2 linked regions of the Gloeobacter violaceus PCC 7421 genome follow. The protein of the gene in region 2 binds, or shares a complex with, the protein of the main gene of each other region. Links are inferred from orthologs where the notes say so. Each region holds a gene or a part of one and is shown on either strand. Other genes may lie near its edges.

Region 1 (9,684 bases), 410 kb from region 2 along the record:
TCCAGAACCTAAGCCGCCTGTGAACGCCCAGCGGCTTCCTGTCGGGCTAGCACATGCAGATTGTGCACCACCGCCACCCGACGCAAATCGAATAGATTCTTGCGCACGCCCAGGTAACGGGCTCGGCGTCCCTGCCACTGACCGATGTGCGCCAAACTGTGCTCGACACTCACGCGCTCACGCAACTTCGCTCGACCCTCCTTTGTCTGCTGGCGTTCGCGCAACTCGACCAGCAGAAGTTCGTCCGGATGGATCGAGACACTGCGACCTTTGGGGCTGGTCGTGCAGCGTTCCTGTAGGGGACAGCGCCGACAGCGCGCGGCCGGAAACCGCACTTTCCCACCCACCTCAAAAGGCTGGGTGACGCCCTGTGGACAACGAATCCGCATCGCCTCCCAGTCGAGCACGAAGGCCGTCTTCTGGAAGTACGGCCCATTTCTAACCGGCCAGGCTTTGCAGTAAATACGCAAGTCTTCTGGACGAAGTCTGACCCACTCGCTGCTCAGATACGCCCGGTCGATGTGCAGTTCAATCAACTTCACCCGCTGAGGCTCCAGGTCCGCCTCGATGTCCCTTGTCACCGCCGCTTCCGGTCGGTTGGCCGCAGTAATGCCCACTGCGCGCACCAGGCCGCTGTCGATGTCTTTGAGCACGTGGCGCTTGTAGCCATCGATGCGCACCGCCCGGCTTTTGCGGCCGTGGCGCATCGCGGGGTCTTCGATGCTGATGCGCCGCTCGCGGCTGACTCCACGCCGAAGGACAAACTGTCCGCGCGAGTTGAGTTGTACGTCCTGCTGGTGGACTTGCTCGGCCGCTTGCAGACACCGTGCGACCCCAGCCTGAGGGGGTTGAGTTTGCCCGTCCAAGTAACTTTCCAGCGATTCGAGCGCCCCGAGCAGCCTTCCCAGAGCTTCGGCACATTCGTCCGGTTGACTCCAATCGATGTCCAGGGCAGCCTTCAAACTGCTGCCCGCGACGAGTGTGGTGCCTGTCTGCTCAGCCCATTGCGCCAGTCCCACCCCCGTCTGGCACACCATGATCCTCAATGCCTTGCGCATTGCATGGCCCAACAAATTAAAAGAATCCTCGACTCTCCCGGCTCCCCACAAAGGGCTCGAATCGAGGGCCGCCCGCAACGCCCGTGAGCCGAACCCGCCGTCGCTGGTGGCCAACTCGATGGTCCGCTCAATCAGGCGACGGTCGAGGCCGTGGGCGATGAGCGCTTGGCGGAAGCGTATCAGGGTGGCTTTGCCGAAGGGGGCTTCCTCGCAATCGAGGCAGTCGAGCACCATCTGCCACCGGCGGTCCATGGTGAGCACTTCAATGGTCTCGTCGTCGGAGATACCGGTGTAGGCCTGCAAGACAGTGGCCAGGGCCAGTTGAGCCGGTGGGATGGGCGGCTGACCGCAAGGGCTGTCTTTGTAGATGCCGGCCAGTTCGCTCTGGAAGGCGGCGTCGAAGAGTTGATGGCGGATGCGGCGCAGGAAAACGAACAGCTTGGCGCGACGGATACGCTTGAGGATAGCCTGCTCAGCGGGTGAGGGTTCCACTGGCGGCTGCCAGACAGAAGGCTGCATAGGCGAAGGAGGTAGAGGTCGTCTCCAGAAAAGAGGATGCGGCTTCTACCGTCAACTGCTGGTTCTGGACCGATGCTCTAGGCGCGAGCGCTTGATGCGCCAAGCCCGGCCGAGCTTTCCAGCGCGTAGCTCCCCGGCGGCGATGGCTCGCTTTAGGTGATCGCGGCTCAGACCGGTGAGCGCCTGGGCCTCGCCGAGGGTGAGCAGAATTTTCTCGCCGAGCGCGGCGGCCGGCTGCTGCCGCTCGCGCCGGTATCCCAGTCCATCGAGGATCGCCATCAGTCCCGCCAGTGCTTCGCCAGGGTTCGCCAAGGGCGCCAGTGCGTTGTCGGAGGCTGTCGGAGCGGCTGGCGGAGGGACGGTCGCCGACTTGGTGAGAGAAGTGCCAAGAGTGGATCGAAACCTGGACGGTTCTTCTCCAGTCCGATGTTTAATTGGCTTTTCCTGCTTAAGCGAGATTATCCCGCCATCTCCAGCGACGGCAACTGCACCTTGTCGAGCCACTGCACCAGATTTTCGAGTTGCTGGGCGCTGGGGAGAACACCCAGGTTGCGCACGGTGACTTTGCCGGGCTGAAAGAAAAAGCGTCCGCGCACCTCCGCCGGCAACGCCTGGTGAATTTGCTCCCAGGCGGGAGCCTCCATGGGAGTCTCCAGCACAATGTTGGTGCCTTCGGGGCGGATGCGGGCAAAGCCCAGGGCGCGGGCCACCTGCTTCAGTTCCATGACGCGCAGCAGTTGCTGGGCGGCAGGGGGCACAGGGCCGTAGCGCTCGGTCCATTCAAGGGCGGCAGCTTGCAGTTGGGCGCGGTCGGGGGCGGCGGCCACCTGGCGGTAGGCGCGCATCTTCTGTTCGAGATCCGGGATGTAGTCGGCCGGGATAAAGGCGGTGACGCGCAGGTCGATCTGGGTGTCCTCGACCTTGGGCAGCTTGCGGCCGCGGATTTCTTGAATCGCCTCTTCCAATAGTTCCATGTACAAGTCGAAGCCGATGGCGTTGAGCTGGCCCGACTGCTCGGCCCCCAGCAAGTTGCCGACGCCGCGGATTTCCATGTCGCGCATGGCGAGCTGGTAGCCCGATCCCAGTTGGGTAAATTCTTGGATGGCTCTCAGGCGCTTGCGCGCCTCGTCGGTGAGGGCTTCCTCCTGCTTGTAGAACATCCAGGCGTGGGCCTGCACCCCCGAGCGGCCCACCCGGCCGCGCAACTGGTAGAGCTGGGAAAGACCGAACTGGTGGGCGTTCTCGACCAGGATCGTGTTGACGCGGGGAATATCGAGGCCCGATTCGATGATCGTCGTACAGACGAGAATGTCGAATTCGCCGCCGCTGAAGGCGAGCATCGTCGATTCGAGTTCGCCCTCCTCCATCTGGCCGTGGCCGACGCAGACGCGGGCGGTGGGGATCATCGCCTGCAGGCGGGCGGCGACATCCTGAATATCTTCGATGCGGTTGTAGACATAAAAAATCTGGCCGCCCCGGCCCAACTCCTGCAAAATCGCCGTGCGCACATGCTCGGGGTCGTAGGGAGCGAGGTGGGTCTTGATCGGGCGGCGGCTCGGGGGCGGGGTAGTAATCAAGCTCATCTCGCGTACCCCGGAAAGCGACATGTAGAGCGTGCGGGGAATCGGGGTGGCCGTGAGGGTGAGCACGTCCACCTGGGTCTTGAGGGTCTTGATTTTTTCTTTTTGGGCGACGCCGAAGCGCTGCTCCTCGTCGATAACCAGCAGCCCCAGATTCTGGAAGCGCACCCCGGCTCCCAACAGCTGGTGGGTGCCGATCACCAGATCCAGTTCGCCGGTGGCGAGGCGGGCGAGCAGGTCTTTTTTCTCGCTCGCGGTGCGAAAGCGGTTGAGTAGACCGATCGAAATCGGGTAGGGAGCGAAGCGCTCTTTAAACGTGTGATAGTGCTGGGAGGCGAGCACCGTGGTGGGCACCAGCACGGCGCACTGGACACCCGAGGTGAGGGCTTTGAAGGCGGCCCGGATCGCCACCTCGGTTTTGCCGAAGCCGACGTCGCCGCAGACCAGCCGGTCCATAGGCCGCTCCGACTCCATGTCGATTTTCACTTCCTGGATGGCGCGGGCTTGATCCGGGGTGAGCGGATAGGGAAAGGACTCCTCCATCTCCCGCTGCCAGGGCTGGTCGGGCGGAAAGGGAATGCGGCTTTCCTGGGCGCGGCGGGCATAGAGATCGAGCAGGTCGAAGGCGATTTTCTGGATCGCTTTTTTGACTTTTTGCTTGGTCTTCTCCCAACTCTTGCTCCCCATGCGCGACAGCTGTACCGTTCCACCGGTGGAGCGGTAGCGCGAGAGCGAATTCATCTGATCGGCCGCCACCCGCAGGATGCCGTCGGCGTACTCGATGACCAGGTACTCGCGCGCCGAGCCGCTCACGGTCAGCTTCTCGAGCTTCGCGAAGCGACCAATCCCGTGGCTGCGGTGGACGACGAAATCGCCGGGGTTGAGCTTGTCGAGGTCGATTTGCTTGGAGGCGGCCCGGCGGCGCTTGCGCACGAAGTTGGGCGTGGCGAGCACCCGCTGTCCAAAAAATTCGCGATCGGTGACCAGCACGACGCGCAGGGTGGCAAGGATGCTCCCCTCCATCTCGGCAAGGCCCGAGTACTTGAGGGCAATGGGCGTGCGGGTGGAGCGCGCCTTTTCGATGGCGGGCAGATCCTGCGGGTTGGGGATGAACTGGGCGGGGCAGTCGTGATCGCCCAACAGGGCCACCGCCCGGCTCGGCTGGGCCGAGAGCATCCAGATTTGCAGCCCCTGGGCGCGGTACTGCCGCAGGTGCTCCGCCAGGTTGCCGAACTGGTGAGGCACACTCGGCAGCGGCCGGCCCCCCAGACCGAACGCCTCGCCCTCGGCAACCAGTTCGCGCATCTCGATGAGCGCGTAGCGCCCGAGGGACGCCGTGATCGCCGCAAAATCGGTGTGCAGCGGCCCCGGTCCCACCGGCTGGTGGGACCACTGCTCCTCGGCCTGCTCGCACCAGCGGTGCTCGGCGGAGCGCACCTGCTCGGGTTCATCGACACAGACGGTGAGCGCGTCCGGCAGATAGTCCACCAGGGAGGCCGGTTGGTCAAACGCCAGCCCCAGCCAGCGGCGCAACCCCTCGGGAGCCTGGCCCTGCTGGATCTGGGTGCGCACGACTTCCTGCCAGCTATTGGGCAACTCGGCCACCCGCGCCGGGGTGAGCCGCAGCTGCAACTCCGGCAGGACCACCGGCCCGAAGCCCACCGGGGTAATCGCCACCTGCTGCACTGCATCGAGGGAGCGCTGGGTGGCCGGGTCAAATTCGCGCAGGCGCTCCAACTCGTCGCCGAACCACTCGGCGCGCACGGGTATCTCGGCAGAAACCGGAAAGAAGTCCAGAATGTCGCCGCGGCGGGAGAATTGGCCCTCGGCTTCGACCTGGGGCACCCGCAGATAGCCCAGCCGCACCAGTTCGCCGGTCAACTTCTCAATCGACAGACCCGCACCCGCCTCCAGCGACAGGCAATATTCCGCCAGATACTCCGGCGGCGGCAGGTGGGGATGCAGCGCCCGGCTGGTGCAGACGATCGCCCAGTGGGCGCTGCTGCGTCCGGTCAGCTCGGCAAGCACCTGCAGTTGTCCCCAGGTGACTTCTTCTTCCGGATCAAAAGGCTCGTAGGGGGTCGCTTCTGAGGACGGATACAGGTACACCGAACCCCAACCCATCGCTTCGAGCTGGGCGCTCCAGCGCGCTGCTTCCTCAAGATTGGCGGTGACGACCAAAAGTGGCGTGCCCTGGCGGCGGGCCAGGGCCGAGGCGGCAATGCCGCGGGCGACCCGGTTGCCGCCCTGCAGCCGGACAGGCAGGGCTTTGCCGAGGCGTTGGGACATCTCCTCAAGAAACGGAGAACCCCTAAGACTCTGGATGAGGGCGGTGAGCGGCATGAACGACAGGCAGCATCGGCAATCTATTGTAACGTTGAGCCCATCGGCCACGACACCCGTGCGGCGAACCCTCCTGGTGTGTAATAATTAGCGATTGTGTTCAAAATCCGGAGTGCGGACGATGTCGCGCAAGTGCATGCTCACCGGCAAAAAAGCCAACAACGCCTACAGCGTTTCTTTTTCCCACCGCCGCAACAAGCGTTTGCAGATGGCCAACTTGCAATGGAAGCGGATCTGGGACGATCAGCAGGGTTGCTTCGTGCGCTTGAAGCTCTCGACCAAAGCGATCAAGACCCTTGAGCACCGCAGCCTGCACGCTTTGGCCAAAGAAGCGGGTCTGGATCTAAGCAAATACGTTGTGAAATAAATCAAGGCTTACGATTGCGCGCCGCACCGGTTAGATAAGCTGCCAGTGGCGCAATCCTTCGGCGATGCCTTCAGCACAGCGGCCCTTCGCAGCGTAGATAGGCAGCTTCGGCTGCCCCGTCATCCACGCGACCAGCTCGCTACGGGCATTGCCGACGGCGATTCCCAGGTTGCCCGTCTCAAAGAGGCTTTGATCGTTGCCGGAATCGCCGCAGACCACTGTATTTCGACTGTCGAAGTTCCAGCGCTCCTGCAAGTAGCGCACCGCTGATCCCTTGTTGCCCTTGGCGGGCAGGATGTCAAGATCGCGAAAACTGGAGTAGACCACGCGCGTTCGCAACTGCGCCTTTAGTAACTGTGCTTCGAGTTCGGCGATGCGGTAAGCGTGGGCGGGATCGAGAAAATAACTGCGCTTGAACGGGCCTTGCTCAGCCGAAGGCTGGGGCCACAGTTCCGGGAAAAGCCCGGCGACAGCTTCGATTGCCTCCGTTTGCCATCCGTCCTTCAGAAGCTCCCACCACCGATGATCCGGCCTGTCGGGATCTTCTGAATAGTAGATGGCCGTCCCGACACTAGTCACCAGGGCATCGGGAATCAACAATTCGGCCTCGGCAATCAGGGTCAAAGCCGAAGCAGGCGAGCGTCCGGTGGCATAGATCACTGTGACCTCGGGTTCGGCGAGGACCGCGTTGAGCACCCGCAGCGCCTCGCGGTCCTCGGGAAGCGAACCGACCAGGGTGTCGTCGAGATCGCTGACGAACAAAAAAGGCAGGTTCGCCATCGATCAGGCCACAGACTGCTGCTTTTGCGGGCGATTAGAAACCCGACGGGCCGCCAGGTTCGCATAAAGGCGCCCGAGTTGGCGGCTCACCCCGGCCCAGGTGAAGTGGTCATGGATGCGGCGAACACCGGCGAGCGACAACCGCTCGCGCAACCCGGCATCGGTAATCACCCGGCGAATGGCCCCGGCGAAGCGCTCGGCATCGCGCGGCGGTACCAGCAGACCCGTCTCGTTGTTGACGACGCTGTAGCATAGCCCACCTACCGCGCTGGCGATCACCGGTGTGCCGCAGGCCATCGCTTCGATGGCCACCAAACCAAACGGTTCGTAGTGGCTTGGCACCACGCACACGTCCGCTGCCGTGTAATAGTTGGGCAGATCCGCCTGGTCGATGCGGCCCGTAAACTCGGTCCGACCGGTTAGACCCACCTCCTCGACTACACTGCGGATGCGCTCGAACTCGACGCCGTCGCCGCGATCGGGCGTATAGCCGCCGCCGATGACCAGACGCACCGGTTCCTCAATCTGGGCCACCGCGCGCACCAGGGTCTCGATCCCCTTGCGCTTGTCGAAGCGGCCCACGTAGAGCACCACTTTCTCCTGCTCAGCCCAGCCGAGTACCCGCCGCGCCTCGGCCCGATCGGTCTCCACGAAGTGGCCGATGTCTACACCGCAAGGAATGACATCCACCGAGCCTTTGCGCGAGACGTAAGAGCGCATATGCTCCGCCTCTTGAGGGCTGGTGGCCACGACCCGGTCCGCCTGCTCCAGAATCCGGCGCTCACCGTTCAGGCGCAGCTGTGCCGAGGCGGGAATCTCTGCGACGTTCATGTATTTGACGGCACCCAGGGAGTGGTAAGTGTGTACCACGGGTATACCCAATTTCTCGCGCAGTGCCAGCCCCACCATCCCCGAATGCCAATAGTGGGTGTGTACCGCGTCGTAGGAGTGGCGCCGGGCGTAGGCCGTCAAGCTTTCCACAAAATGGGGAATATAGCTGTGTAAGTCGTCGCGCTTCACAAACTCCAAAGGCCCGGCGGCGAGGCGGATCGTGCGGCAGTTGGGAGCTTCTTCGACGACCTCTTCTTGTGACGGATCTATACGGCGAGTGAACATGTCTACCTGGTGGCCGAGACTTGCCAGATGCTTGCCGACCTCTCGAACATAGACATTTTGTCCACCTGCTTCCTCTGCGCCGATGACCGCCGAGGGGTCGCCATTCACAGAGATCAGTGCAATCCGTCCGTACATATATAATCTCCGAGACGCCTGTCGTTGCTTTGTTATTTGGTAGCTTGACTATAGGATGGCTCACGCGATGCATGCAATTCTTCTGCCCCAGGGCTGAAATGGTCGAACCGTTCCAAATAGGCCGTTCTGCGTATGGGCAGGATTGAACCCGTCCCATCTCTCTTTAGGGGGAAGTGGCGGCGTCGCTGCCTTATCAGGATTAAGAATAGGTAAAGAAAGTAGCGCTCGTCCTGCCGGAGGCGAGCTTCCCGGGCGAGCCGACTTGGAGTCGATTCAAGGAGTGTCCCCATGATGTACCGCGCACTTGTCCCTGCTGCCGCCCTCGGGGTGCTGGTCGCCGTTCCGGCCGGTGCCATTCAGTTTGCCGACGGCGAGACCGCCTTTGACCACATTCCGCGTCTGGTCGGTCAGGATCTGGTCGACCGCGGATTCAATACCCGTGGTACCTACAACGTCCGCATCCAGGTTCCACAGCAAAGCAACACTGCCCTGGGACGGGTCGTCATCGGTCTGGCCAATCCCCTCAACTGCGACGTCATTGCGCCGGTACCCGGCAGTGGCGATGTGTCGGTGGCCCAGATGACCTCCAGCCGAACGATGCCGGTGCGGGTGCGTGTCGGGGACGGCACCGGTTTGCGCTACGGCGATGCCGTCTCCTCCGTGGCCCGCATCGAAGGGTCGCAGTTGGCGGTCACCTTCGATGAGCCGGTTGCCCCCGGCAGCACCGTCAATATCGAGTGGATGGCCTCCAACCCGGATGTCGAGGCCACCTATCTGTTCGACGTGGTCGCCTATCCGGCCGGGGACGCGCCGCGCGGCCAGTTTCTGGGCTTTGCCCGCCTCAATGTCGGGACAAACTTCTGAGGTTGTCCTGGCGGCCCTGCCGTGACCCGATTTCTTGCCTTCGGGAACCCTGCCGCCGCACTTTTGTCTGGCTACACTATCAGTCAGGTAGTGCACGGATAGCAAGCCATGAAACGCAACTGGGTTGTACATGTGGGTTTGTGGCTGGGATTGAGCGGGGGCATCTCCCAGGTGCTTGCCCAGGAGCCCGCGGCACCCCCAACAACCGACGGCGCACCGCCGCCGGAGTTACCCTCCCTCGCCCCGGCCCCGTCGGCCCCCGCCAGCGACGAGCTGGACGTGCGCTGGACGAAGCCTTACGCCGAGGCGGTGCAGAGCAAAAGCGATCTCATCATCCTGGGGGAATCCCTCGATGCGACGATGAGCCGCATCGAGCTGGCCCGCTGGCTCACGAACGTCTTTGAAATCCGGCCCGTCGCCAAGAAGAAGGACACACCGATCAAGGACGTGCCCAAAAACAGCCCCGATTATCTCAACGTCCAGGCGCTATTGCAGGCCGGGGTGATGTCCACCTATCCGGGCAATCTATTTAAGCCCCAGGGCGATCTCACTCGCCTGGAGGCGCTCGCCATCTTCGGGCGCGCCCTCAAGCTGGCTGCACCTTCCAAACCGGCGGTCGAAAGCTGGCTGGGTCTGTACAGCGACACCGCTTCTGTACCGCAGGCGGGGCGCGAATTTATCGCCGCCGCCGCCCAGGCGGGATTGGTAGTTAACGTGCCCGACGCCAAAAAGCTCGGCCCCGACGATGTGCTCACCCGCGGCGAGGTGGCGGTGCTGATGCACCAGTCGCTTGTCTATCAGAAGAAGCTGGCGGCTGTGGAGGCCCCGGTCGCTCAGATCAAGATCGAGCGGCCGACGATCGCCTCGATTCAGGTGCAGCCGGACGCCAAAGTCCCCCCCGGCCAGGCGGTGACGGTGACGG
Region 2 (9,117 bases):
GTTTCCCATACTCCCAGGTAACCGCCGAAGGGGTGGGCAAGCACTTCGTTGTCCGTCGTAAAACCCTGGAAATAGAGAAATAGGAAACCATAGGCCGCCGCGATTGAAAGACCTCCTGAAAGCAACAGCAGCCGAATGAGCGTATTCTCAATTTGCGAATGGCGGCGCAGGGTGAAATAGACCACATAGGCCGAGGCAAACGAGGCAAGATATTTTGCTATATCCGAAGCGAACAGGGGCAGATCGAAGTAGGCGTTGAACACGTCCGGATTGCCCAAAAATCGCAACAAAAAGTCCACGCCCAGATAGACCACAAACAACACCACAGCCCCCAGGTATCCCCGGGCGAGCCGCCCCGGCCCGGGAGCGACATTGAACAGCAGTGCCGCAAGCACAACCACCAGCCCGAGCCAGCCCACCAGGCGCTGAATCGGCAGCACCACCCCCAACACGTCCTCGGGAATCCGCAGCCACACGAAGCAGTAGAGTGCCGCCAGCAGACAGCCAACCGTTCTGAGCATCCGAATCATCTTCAAGCTGGGCTCAGAATAGCAAATATCTCGCTGCTGGCTGCGTCCTATTGCTGGGCCGCCTCCGAGCCGACCAGAATCCCTGGCGCGTGCTCCAGCACGCGGCGCAGAAATTGGCCGGTGTAGGAATCTTCAACCCCCGCCACCTGCTCCGGGGTGCCGGTGGCCACGATCTGGCCGCCCTTGCGGCCCCCTTCCGGACCGAGGTCGATAATCCAGTCGCACACGCGCAGCATATCCAGATTGTGTTCGATGACGACCACGGTATTGCCGGTATCCACCAGCTTCACGAGCACGTCGAGCAATTTGTGCACGTCGTAAAATGATAGACCCGTGCTCGGTTCGTCGAGCAGATACAGCGTCTTGCCCGTCGAGCGGCGCGACAGTTCGGTGGCCAGTTTGATGCGCTGCGCTTCGCCCCCCGAGAGGGTCGGGGCGGGCTGTCCGAGGCGAATGTAGTCGAGCCCCACCTGCCGGAGCGTCTCCAGCTTGTTGATCGCCTTGGGGATGTTCTCAAAAAACTGGCAGGCTTCCTCGACGGTCATCTCCAAGACATCGGCGATCGTTTTGTTTTTGTATTTGACCTGGAGGGTCTCGCGGTTGTAGCGCTTGCCCTTGCAGACATCGCACTGCACATAGACATCGGGCAGAAAGTTCATGGCGATGACGTTGACGCCTTCGCCCTTGCACGCCTCGCACCGCCCGCCCTTGACGTTAAAGGAGAAGCGGCCCGGCTCGTAGCCGCGAGCCTTCGCTTCGATGGTCATCGAAAAGATTTCGCGAATGGCGTCGAAAGCCCCGGTGTAGGTGGCCGGATTCGAGCGCGGCGTGCGGCCGATGGGCGACTGGTCGATGACGATCACCTTGTCGAGGTGGGCGACGCCCTCGACCGCTTCGACGCCCACCGGCCGGGGGCTGGTGCGGCCGAAGTGGTGCTTGAGGTAGGGGTAGAGAATTTCGTTGATGAGCGTCGATTTGCCGGAGCCGGACACACCGGTGACACAGACGAATTTGCCCAACGGAATTTCGACGTCGACCGAGCGCAAATTGTTGCGCGACGCGCCCCGCATGGAAAGGCTCAGACCGTTGCCGCAGCGGCGGGCGGCGGGGGTCTCGATGCGCCGCCTGCCCGAGAGGTACGCGCCGGTGATCGACTCGGGGCAAGTCACGATGTCCTCGACGGTTCCCTGGGCCACCACCCGGCCGCCATGGACTCCGGCACCGGGGCCGATGTCGATTAAATGATCGGCGGCGCGCATCGTATCCTCGTCGTGCTCGACGACCAGAAGCGTGTTGTCCAGGGAGCGCAGCCTGAATAGCGTGCGCAACAGCCGCTCGTTGTCGCGCTGGTGCAGGCCGATCGACGGTTCGTCCAGCACGTAGAGCACCCCGGTAAGCCCCGAGCCGATCTGGGTGGCGAGGCGGATGCGCTGGGCTTCGCCCCCCGAAAGCGTGTTGGCCGAGCGATCGAGGGTGAGGTATTCGAGGCCGACATCGACCAGAAACTGCAGCCGGGCGCGAATTTCCCGCAATACCTCGTGGGCGATGCGCGCCTGCCGCTCGCTGAGGGTGAGCGTGTCGAGCATTCCCAGACAGGTGTCGATGGGCACCGAGGTAAATTCCAGAATCGAACGGCCCGCAATTTTGACTGCCGTCACCTGGGGCTTGAGGCGGGTGCCTTTGCACTCGGCGCAGGGCTGGGAGACGATGTACTGCTCAAGCTTGAGCTTGACCCGGTCGGAGGTGGCCTCCGCCAGACGGCGCTTGAGCCCCGGGATCACCCCTTCAAACTTGGTGAAGTAGCCGCGGGTGTTGTTGTAGAACGACTCGGCGTCCACGAACACCCGCTCCTCCGATCCGTAGAGGATCGTCTGCCGCTGGGTGCGGGTCAGCAGATGCCACGGGGAGGCGGGGGAGAAACCGAGTTGCTTGCCCAGGCTCTTGAGCAATTCGCCGTAGTAGGGATTGCTCGACTCCGCCCAGGGCAAAACGGCCTCGCTCACCGGTTTGGCCGGGTCGGGCACCACCAGATCCGGGGAGAATTCTTGGATGGCTCCCAAGCCGTGACAACTCGGGCAGGCGCCGTAGGGCGAGTTGAACGAGAACATCCGCGGCGAGAGTTCCTCCATCACCGAGCCGTGTACCGGGCAGGCGTAGTTGGCGGAGAAGACCATTTCGATGCCCACTTCGCTCTCGCTGTCGTGCAGGCCGTGGTGTCGGGAAATTTCCACCAGGCGCGCACGCTCCTCGTCGTCGCGCGGCAACAGTTCGACGACGACCGTCCCCTCGGCACGCTCGAGGGCGGTGGCGAGCGAATCGGCCAGCCGCTCGGCGATCCCCTCGCGCCGCACCAGCCGATCGACGACGATCTCGACGGTGTGGCTTTGATTTTTTTCAAGCTCGATCTTTTCGCCCAGTTCGTGGACGCGCCCGTCGACGCGCACCCGCACAAAACCCTCCGAAGCGAGGGCCGAAAGCAGCTTGGCGTGGGTGCCTTTTTTGCCGCGCACGACCGGAGCGAGCAATTGAAAGCGCGTGCCCTCCGGCAACTCGAGCACCTGATCGACAATCTGCTCAATGGTCTGCGGCTCGATGGGCAGACCGCACACCGGACAAAAGGGCTTGCCAGCCCGCCCGAACAAGAGGCGCAAATAATCGTAAATCTCGGTGACCGTGCCCACCGTCGAGCGTGGGTTGTGGGAGGTCGATTTTTGGTCGATGGAGATGGCGGGGCTCAGCCCGTCGATGTGATCGACGTCGGGCTTGTCGAGTTGGCCCAAAAACTGGCGGGCGTAGGCCGAGAGCGATTCGACATAGCGGCGCTGCCCCTCGGCGAAGATCGTGTCGAAAGCCAGCGAAGACTTGCCTGAGCCTGATACCCCTGTTATCACCACCAGCTGGTTGCGGGGAATCTTTAGGGAAATGTTTTTGAGGTTGTGCTGGCGTGCCCCCTGGACGTGAATGCAGTCTCTGCCGCCGTTGCCGTTCATCATCCCTTGCGCCCTGGTTGCAAAAATCTGAACAACGCTACCCAATGGTATCCGCCGCCGAAGCCGATGACAGAACCGGGCGTGCCGTCCAATGTACCACGGACATGGACGGATATTCACGAGCGCTGCTGTGCTTTCGATCGGCCGTTTCCGAGTAAAGGCGCGCGGGGCTCCCGATGGCCTGCCAAGGGCAGATTCGGCAGCCAATCCCACCGCCGCGGACCGCACCGTGCATCAAAAGCGCCGATTATCTCGGCGAATTCGGCAAGTTAGCCGAGCTACTTTGCTTGACTTCTTTGCCAGATGTCCTAGACTATCAAGGCGTTAGTAGTTTTACGAAGTTCACATATGCCTATAAAACACGCACCCTCTTGGCTCGACACGCACCTTGCGAAAACCTGGTTGAAGTGGTCCCTTGGCGTGTGCATCCCGCTGGCGGCAGCGGCCCTAATTCCGGCGACATCGGCGCTTTGGTCCCAGCCGGTTGCCGGACAGACCACCGAAGAAGACGTGATCGTCTCCGGCCCCGATAGCCGTCTGTTTGATCCGGAGTTCGACCAGGACGAAAACCGCTTCGTTTGGTCTGGCAACGACGGCAAAGTTTGGATTGGCAAAATCGATCCGGTAACGGGCAACTTCGATCCGCCCTCGGGCAAGTTTCGCCTCGTGGCAGAGGACGCCGCGCGTACTCTCGAGGTCGGCAATGGTCCAGAATGGGTCTACTCCAGTGTCGGCGATCAAATCACCTACACGGCCCTCGATGCCAACGATGTGCGCTTTCTGGCCAAGGCCAAGTGGGACGGCAGCAAGTGGGTGCCGTCTTTTCTGGAGGATGGCAAAAATGGCTTTGGACCGATCGGCAGCCTCGATAAGGGTGACCCGAAGCCGCGGATTTCTTTTCCCAAAGTAGTCAACAACGGTTCGGCCCTGATTCTTAAGTGGCGCGATCTTGACAATGCCGAGACCGAGGAGCGGGTGCCGGGCGAGCAGGTGCAGGGGTTGCGCTGGGTGCCCGGCAAGCGCCAGCTGACGGTCAACGCCGTGGTCAACGGCGTGCGCCAGGCGTTTTTGTACGATGTCGACACCAAAGTGTTCGAACAACTCACCTTCGATGCCGGCCCCAAAGAAAGCGTCTTTATGTGGCAGGCGCCGGAATTCGACAACGAATATATCTTCTTTGCCCTCACCAACGAGAGCAGCCTCGGGGTCTACCGCAAAATCGACGGGGTGTGGACCAAGATAGCCACGGTCAAACCGCCCTCTAAGGGCAAATTTGTTCAATCTCCAGAGCCGTTTGTGTACAACGGCAAGTCGTACTTGATTATGGCTTCCTCCAATAGCCCGCAATCGACAACCCGCACGGCCCTGACCGACATCTGGCTGGCGGGCATCGACTCGGCGGCACCCTTTTATTACCAGTGCAGCGACCCGTCGGAGAAGACCCGCAAAGACCCCGAGGTCTTTATCACCCAAAGCGGACCGTATCTTTACTACTCCGCGGTGCCCGCCCCCGGTGAAAGTGCAGTGATCTACCGCTGCGACACCAAACTCGGCCCCCCTCTTCCGTAGCTGTGCTGTCAAACGGCTTGCCCTGGAGCACGAAGGCACCGGGGCGCTCTGTTATTGGGACGGTCCAAGCCCGGTGTCGGTCCGCAAAATTGCCGGAGTCTCAGGGTCCAGAAAGACCAAAAAGTAAATATAGGGCCCGTTATCGGTGACAAACACTTCCGGATCGGTGCGCACCCGAGCCGTCGCATCGCTCAATTGCCGATAGAAGGGTGCGGTCGGGTCGATGCCCGCCAGCCAGATGTCGGTAGGAACGGTGCGGCTTTGCGAGTCTGAGGACGTGGAAGTGACCATGAACACATAGGATTTGCCGTTGTGGACCAGAGGCTCCGGCGACCAGAGATAATCGCCCGTCGAGGGGGGTTTGAGGGTTGCAAAGCGCGTCCAGCGCCCTTGAATCCGGCGGTAGAGCCCGAGGTGCGTCTCGTCGACAAGGGCCAGCAGCACCAGCGCGCCGCCAAATTCCGGCGCCTGCCAGAGAAAGGGAGCCTTTTTGAGGCCCGGATCGAAGGTGAGTTGCTCGGAGATCTGCCGGTCGATGTCGTAGGTAAACACCTGTCGCACACCGCCCGCTTCCTGAACAAAGACAACGGCGCGCCGGCCGGGGACCCAGCGGCTGCCCGGGTAGGTCGCTCCCGGCACCACCGTCTCGCTCGCCGGATTGGCCAGTTCGCGCCAGAAGCTCACCAGTCGGCCGCTAAGATCGCGACCGACGTAGGAGATGCGCGGGGCCGGGTCGGCGCGGTCGAGGCTGCCGAAAGGGCCGAAGCGGTCGGTACCGTTTTCCAGAATGTCCCCCGACCAGGTCTTGCCGCTGAAGCGGGCGCGGCCGAGGGCATAGCCCCCATCTTCGTCGTACTTGGTGTAGACGATCTGGGCGCCGGCCTGACCGTAGACCCACTCCGGACCATTGCCGACCACGTCGGCGGGCACTGCTCCGGTGTCGACGAGGACCGCTTTGCCGGAGGGGGGGATAAAATTGCCGCTCGCCCGGTCCACCCGCCCAATCCAGACACTGCCCTGGGCGTCGACCCAGGTAAAACGGCCGCTGGGTTGGTCGAATTCCGGGTCGATCACGCCGGGTTCGGAGACTTGCACGTCCTGCGTCGCGGACTGGGCTGTTGCCGATGTCTGGGTACAGGCGTTGCAGGCGATGACGGCCGGTAGAAGGGCCACGGCGAACCGCTGGGGGATACCGAGTGATACAAGCATCGGATCTATCCTCTTGCAGGTGCAAAACAGGTGGCGCTACCGGAGAACACCCAGACCGGCATTGCAGCGGAAGATTGCCGTAGTCTCGGGGTCGAGGTAGGCCAGGTAAAAAACAACTGGACCTTGTGCAGTCAGAAAAAATTCCGGATCTTTGCGGACCCTTGGCGTTGCATCGCTCAGTTGCCGGTAGAAGGGTGCCGCCGGCTCGATCCCCGCCAGCCAGATGTCCGTGGGAACCGTTTTGCTCGCCTGGTCCCGGCTGGTGGAGGTAGCCATGAAGATATAAGATTTGCCGCCGTAGACGAACACCTCGGGTGAAAAGAGATAGTTGCCTACCGCAGGTGGCTTGAGTGTGGCGATGCGGCTCCAAGCTTCCCCAAGTTTGCGGTAGACCCCGATGCTGCTCTGGTCTACCAGGGCAAACAGTAAATACTCACTGTTGTATTCCGGCGCCTGCCACAGGTAAACGGCTTTTTTCGCCCCGGCGTCGAAGGTGAGTTGTTCGCGCACTTGGGTGTCGATATCGTACAAAAACGCCTGGCGCCCGCCGTCCACCACGGCGCTGTAGGTCATCGCCCGCCGCCCGGGAACCCAGCGGATGCCGGGATCGGCGTCGGGGACCACCGTCTCGCTGGCCGGATCATCCAGTTGCCGCCAGAGGACTTGCTGCTGTGGTCCGGTGTAGGCAATGCGGGGTTGGGGATCACTTCTGTCGAGGCTGCCGATGGGCTGAAAACGGTTGCTGCCACCCTGGAGCACTTCGCTGCGCCAGCCCTCTGCACCGGCTCGGGCTCGGGCGATCGCCCTGCGCCGGGCCTGATCATATTTTGTAAAGACGATTTGTGGCCCGGAAGCGCTGTAGACCCATTCCGGACCGTTGACGACCGCGCCGAGGGGTACCGCCCCGGTATCCACCAGCACGCTTTGACCCGAGCGGGGAACGAAGTCACCCGTAGCCGGGTCCACATGGCCGATCCAGACGCTTCCGAAGGTGTCCACCCAGGTGAAGCGGGCCGCAAGCGAATCAAACTCCGGGTCGATCACGCCGAGTTCAGAGACCTGAACGTCGAGCGGTGCGGGCAGGGCGGCGGGTGCCCACGCCAGGGTTGCCAGGAAAAGCGCCAGAGCAGTTCCGACGCATTGCCGAGTGCACATTGAGGAATTCCTCCCATCGCAAAAAGGTTGTCAACCCAACGGATTGCAGGCGCAAAGCGGTGCCAGTGGGGTCAAAGCCCGGTCTCGCACCGGTAGATAGCCGAGGTGAGCGGCGTGAGAAAGGCTAGGTAGTAAATCATCGGACCATCGTCGGTGACGAAGACCTCCGGATCTTTGCGCACCCGGCTGGTCGCATCGCTCAGTTGCCGGTAGAAGGGGGCCTCCGGATCGATCCCCGCCAGCCAGATGTCCGTGGGAACCGTCTTACTTGCCTGATCCCGGCTGGTCGAAGCGACCATAAAGATGTAGGATTTTCCCTCGTACACCAGCAGTTCCGGCGACCAGAGAAAATTGCCTGTCGACGGCGGCTTCACCGTGTTGATCTTCGTCCAAACTCCGTCGATCTTGCGATAGATGCCAATCTCTTTTTCGTCAATCAGTGTAAAGAAGAGGTACTCGTTGCCGTACTCGGGTGCCTGCCACATGAAGATGGCTTTTTTGATGCCGGCATCAAAGGTGAGCTGTTCGAGCACACCGGCATCGACGTCGTACATAAACCCCTGCCGCCCGCTGCCGACTCTTTCGGTGAGCACCAGAGCCCGCTTGCCGTCGACCCAGCGCCCGCCCGGCGGTTGGGAACCGGGGATTACCTCTTCGGTGGACGGTTCGTCGAGCCCTCGCCAAAAAGTCACCTGTTTGCGGTTCTCATCGCGGCCGATATAGGAGATGCGCGGGGCCGGATCGCTGCGATCAAGACTGCCTATCGGTCCGAAGCGACCCTGGCCGTTCTCCAAAAACCCCCCGATCCAGACACCGTTCTGCTGAAGGGCGCGGCCGAGGGCGTAGCGGCTATTGTCGAACTTGGTGTAGACAATCTGCGGACCGGCACTGGTAAAGACCCACTCCGGGCCGTTGCCGATCACTTCAACGGGTACTGCCCCGGTGTCCACTGCGATGCTTTTACCGTCGAGGGGGTCGAAGTTGCCCGTCTGCGCATCAACATTGCCGATCCAAACGTCGCCTGCGCTGTCGACCCAGGTGAAGCGGGCGTTGGCCTGGTCGAATTCCGGGTCGATAATCGGTGCTTCGGTAATTAATATGTCGGTCGGTACGAACTGGGCAAATGCAGTTTTGTGTAGGCTAGTACCGCAGAAGATCGCGAAAGATAGTGACACAATAGCCGGCAATTTGTAGAAAGTATTCAGCATCGAGAAGGTGCCGTAGGGTTGACAAATACGGTGAATCGTGAGGGCGTAGTTTCTCCAGGCAATGGTGAACGGGTTGTCGGCGAGCTCAGGAAATTCAGTGCATGAGACGCCCGGTTTCCCGCCGATGGACAACCAAAGTGAGTATATTACAGACGCGCAAAATTCCTCACGGGGTCAGGAAAGTCCTGCCGCTTCACGGCGAGCCGCTGTTTGCATCCGCCGCAAGATCTTTACAAGATTTTTCTTCGCCCTTGCCGAGCGACGGTTTATGTTGATGAAATACAGACTTTCAACGAGAACGGTCAAGCATGTATCAGGGCACACAGAATCGTTGCTTTCCGACGTTCCCGGGCCGTTTATCCAATCGCGGACTGCGCTGGTCCCCCCGTCGGATCCCGGCGGTACTCGCCGCGGTGTGGGGCGTTTTGTCATGGCTGTCCACGGGTTACGCCCAGG

What was found.
Region 1: the proteins of uvrA (region 2) and mfd are in contact, whole or in part, in a crystal structure (PDB 4DFC), measured with the Escherichia coli proteins. The link is inferred for Gloeobacter violaceus PCC 7421 from one-to-one orthologs.

Annotation. Positions count from the first base shown.
Region 1 is NC_005125.1:4,039,591-4,049,274, forward strand. What follows is about bases 1,836-5,892. They hold mfd (transcription-repair coupling factor), read right to left. Parts: upstream 5,501-5,892; coding sequence 2,036-5,500; downstream 1,836-2,035. Other genes in these bases: GLL_RS19770 (helix-turn-helix domain-containing protein), read right to left, coding at 1,836-1,856; rpmB (50S ribosomal protein L28), read left to right, coding at 5,622-5,867. In the rest of the region: GLL_RS19765 (IS1182-like element ISGvi6 family transposase), read right to left, coding at 9-1,577; more of GLL_RS19770, read right to left, coding at 1,629-1,835; GLL_RS19785 (sucrose-phosphate phosphatase), read right to left, coding at 5,898-6,647; GLL_RS19790 (glycosyltransferase family 4 protein), read right to left, coding at 6,651-7,898; GLL_RS19795 (DUF2808 domain-containing protein), read left to right, coding at 8,187-8,762; GLL_RS19800 (S-layer homology domain-containing protein), read left to right, coding at 8,871-9,684. UniProt on the Escherichia coli protein: Couples transcription and DNA repair by recognizing RNA polymerase (RNAP) stalled at DNA lesions. Mediates ATP-dependent release of RNAP and its truncated transcript from the DNA, and recruitment of nucleotide excision repair machinery to the damaged site.
Region 2 is NC_005125.1:4,445,928-4,455,044, reverse strand. What follows is about bases 378-3,867. They hold uvrA (excinuclease ABC subunit UvrA), read right to left. Parts: upstream 3,524-3,867; coding sequence 578-3,523; downstream 378-577. Other genes in these bases: GLL_RS21810 (O-antigen ligase family protein), read right to left, coding at 378-521. Also shown: more of GLL_RS21810, read right to left, coding at 1-377; GLL_RS21800 (hypothetical protein), read left to right, coding at 3,923-5,089; GLL_RS21795 (hypothetical protein), read right to left, coding at 5,141-6,298; GLL_RS21790 (hypothetical protein), read right to left, coding at 6,335-7,453; GLL_RS21785 (hypothetical protein), read right to left, coding at 7,525-8,628; GLL_RS21780 (hypothetical protein), read left to right, coding at 9,087-9,117. UniProt on the Escherichia coli protein: The UvrABC repair system catalyzes the recognition and processing of DNA lesions. UvrA is an ATPase and a DNA-binding protein. A damage recognition complex composed of 2 UvrA and 2 UvrB subunits scans DNA for abnormalities.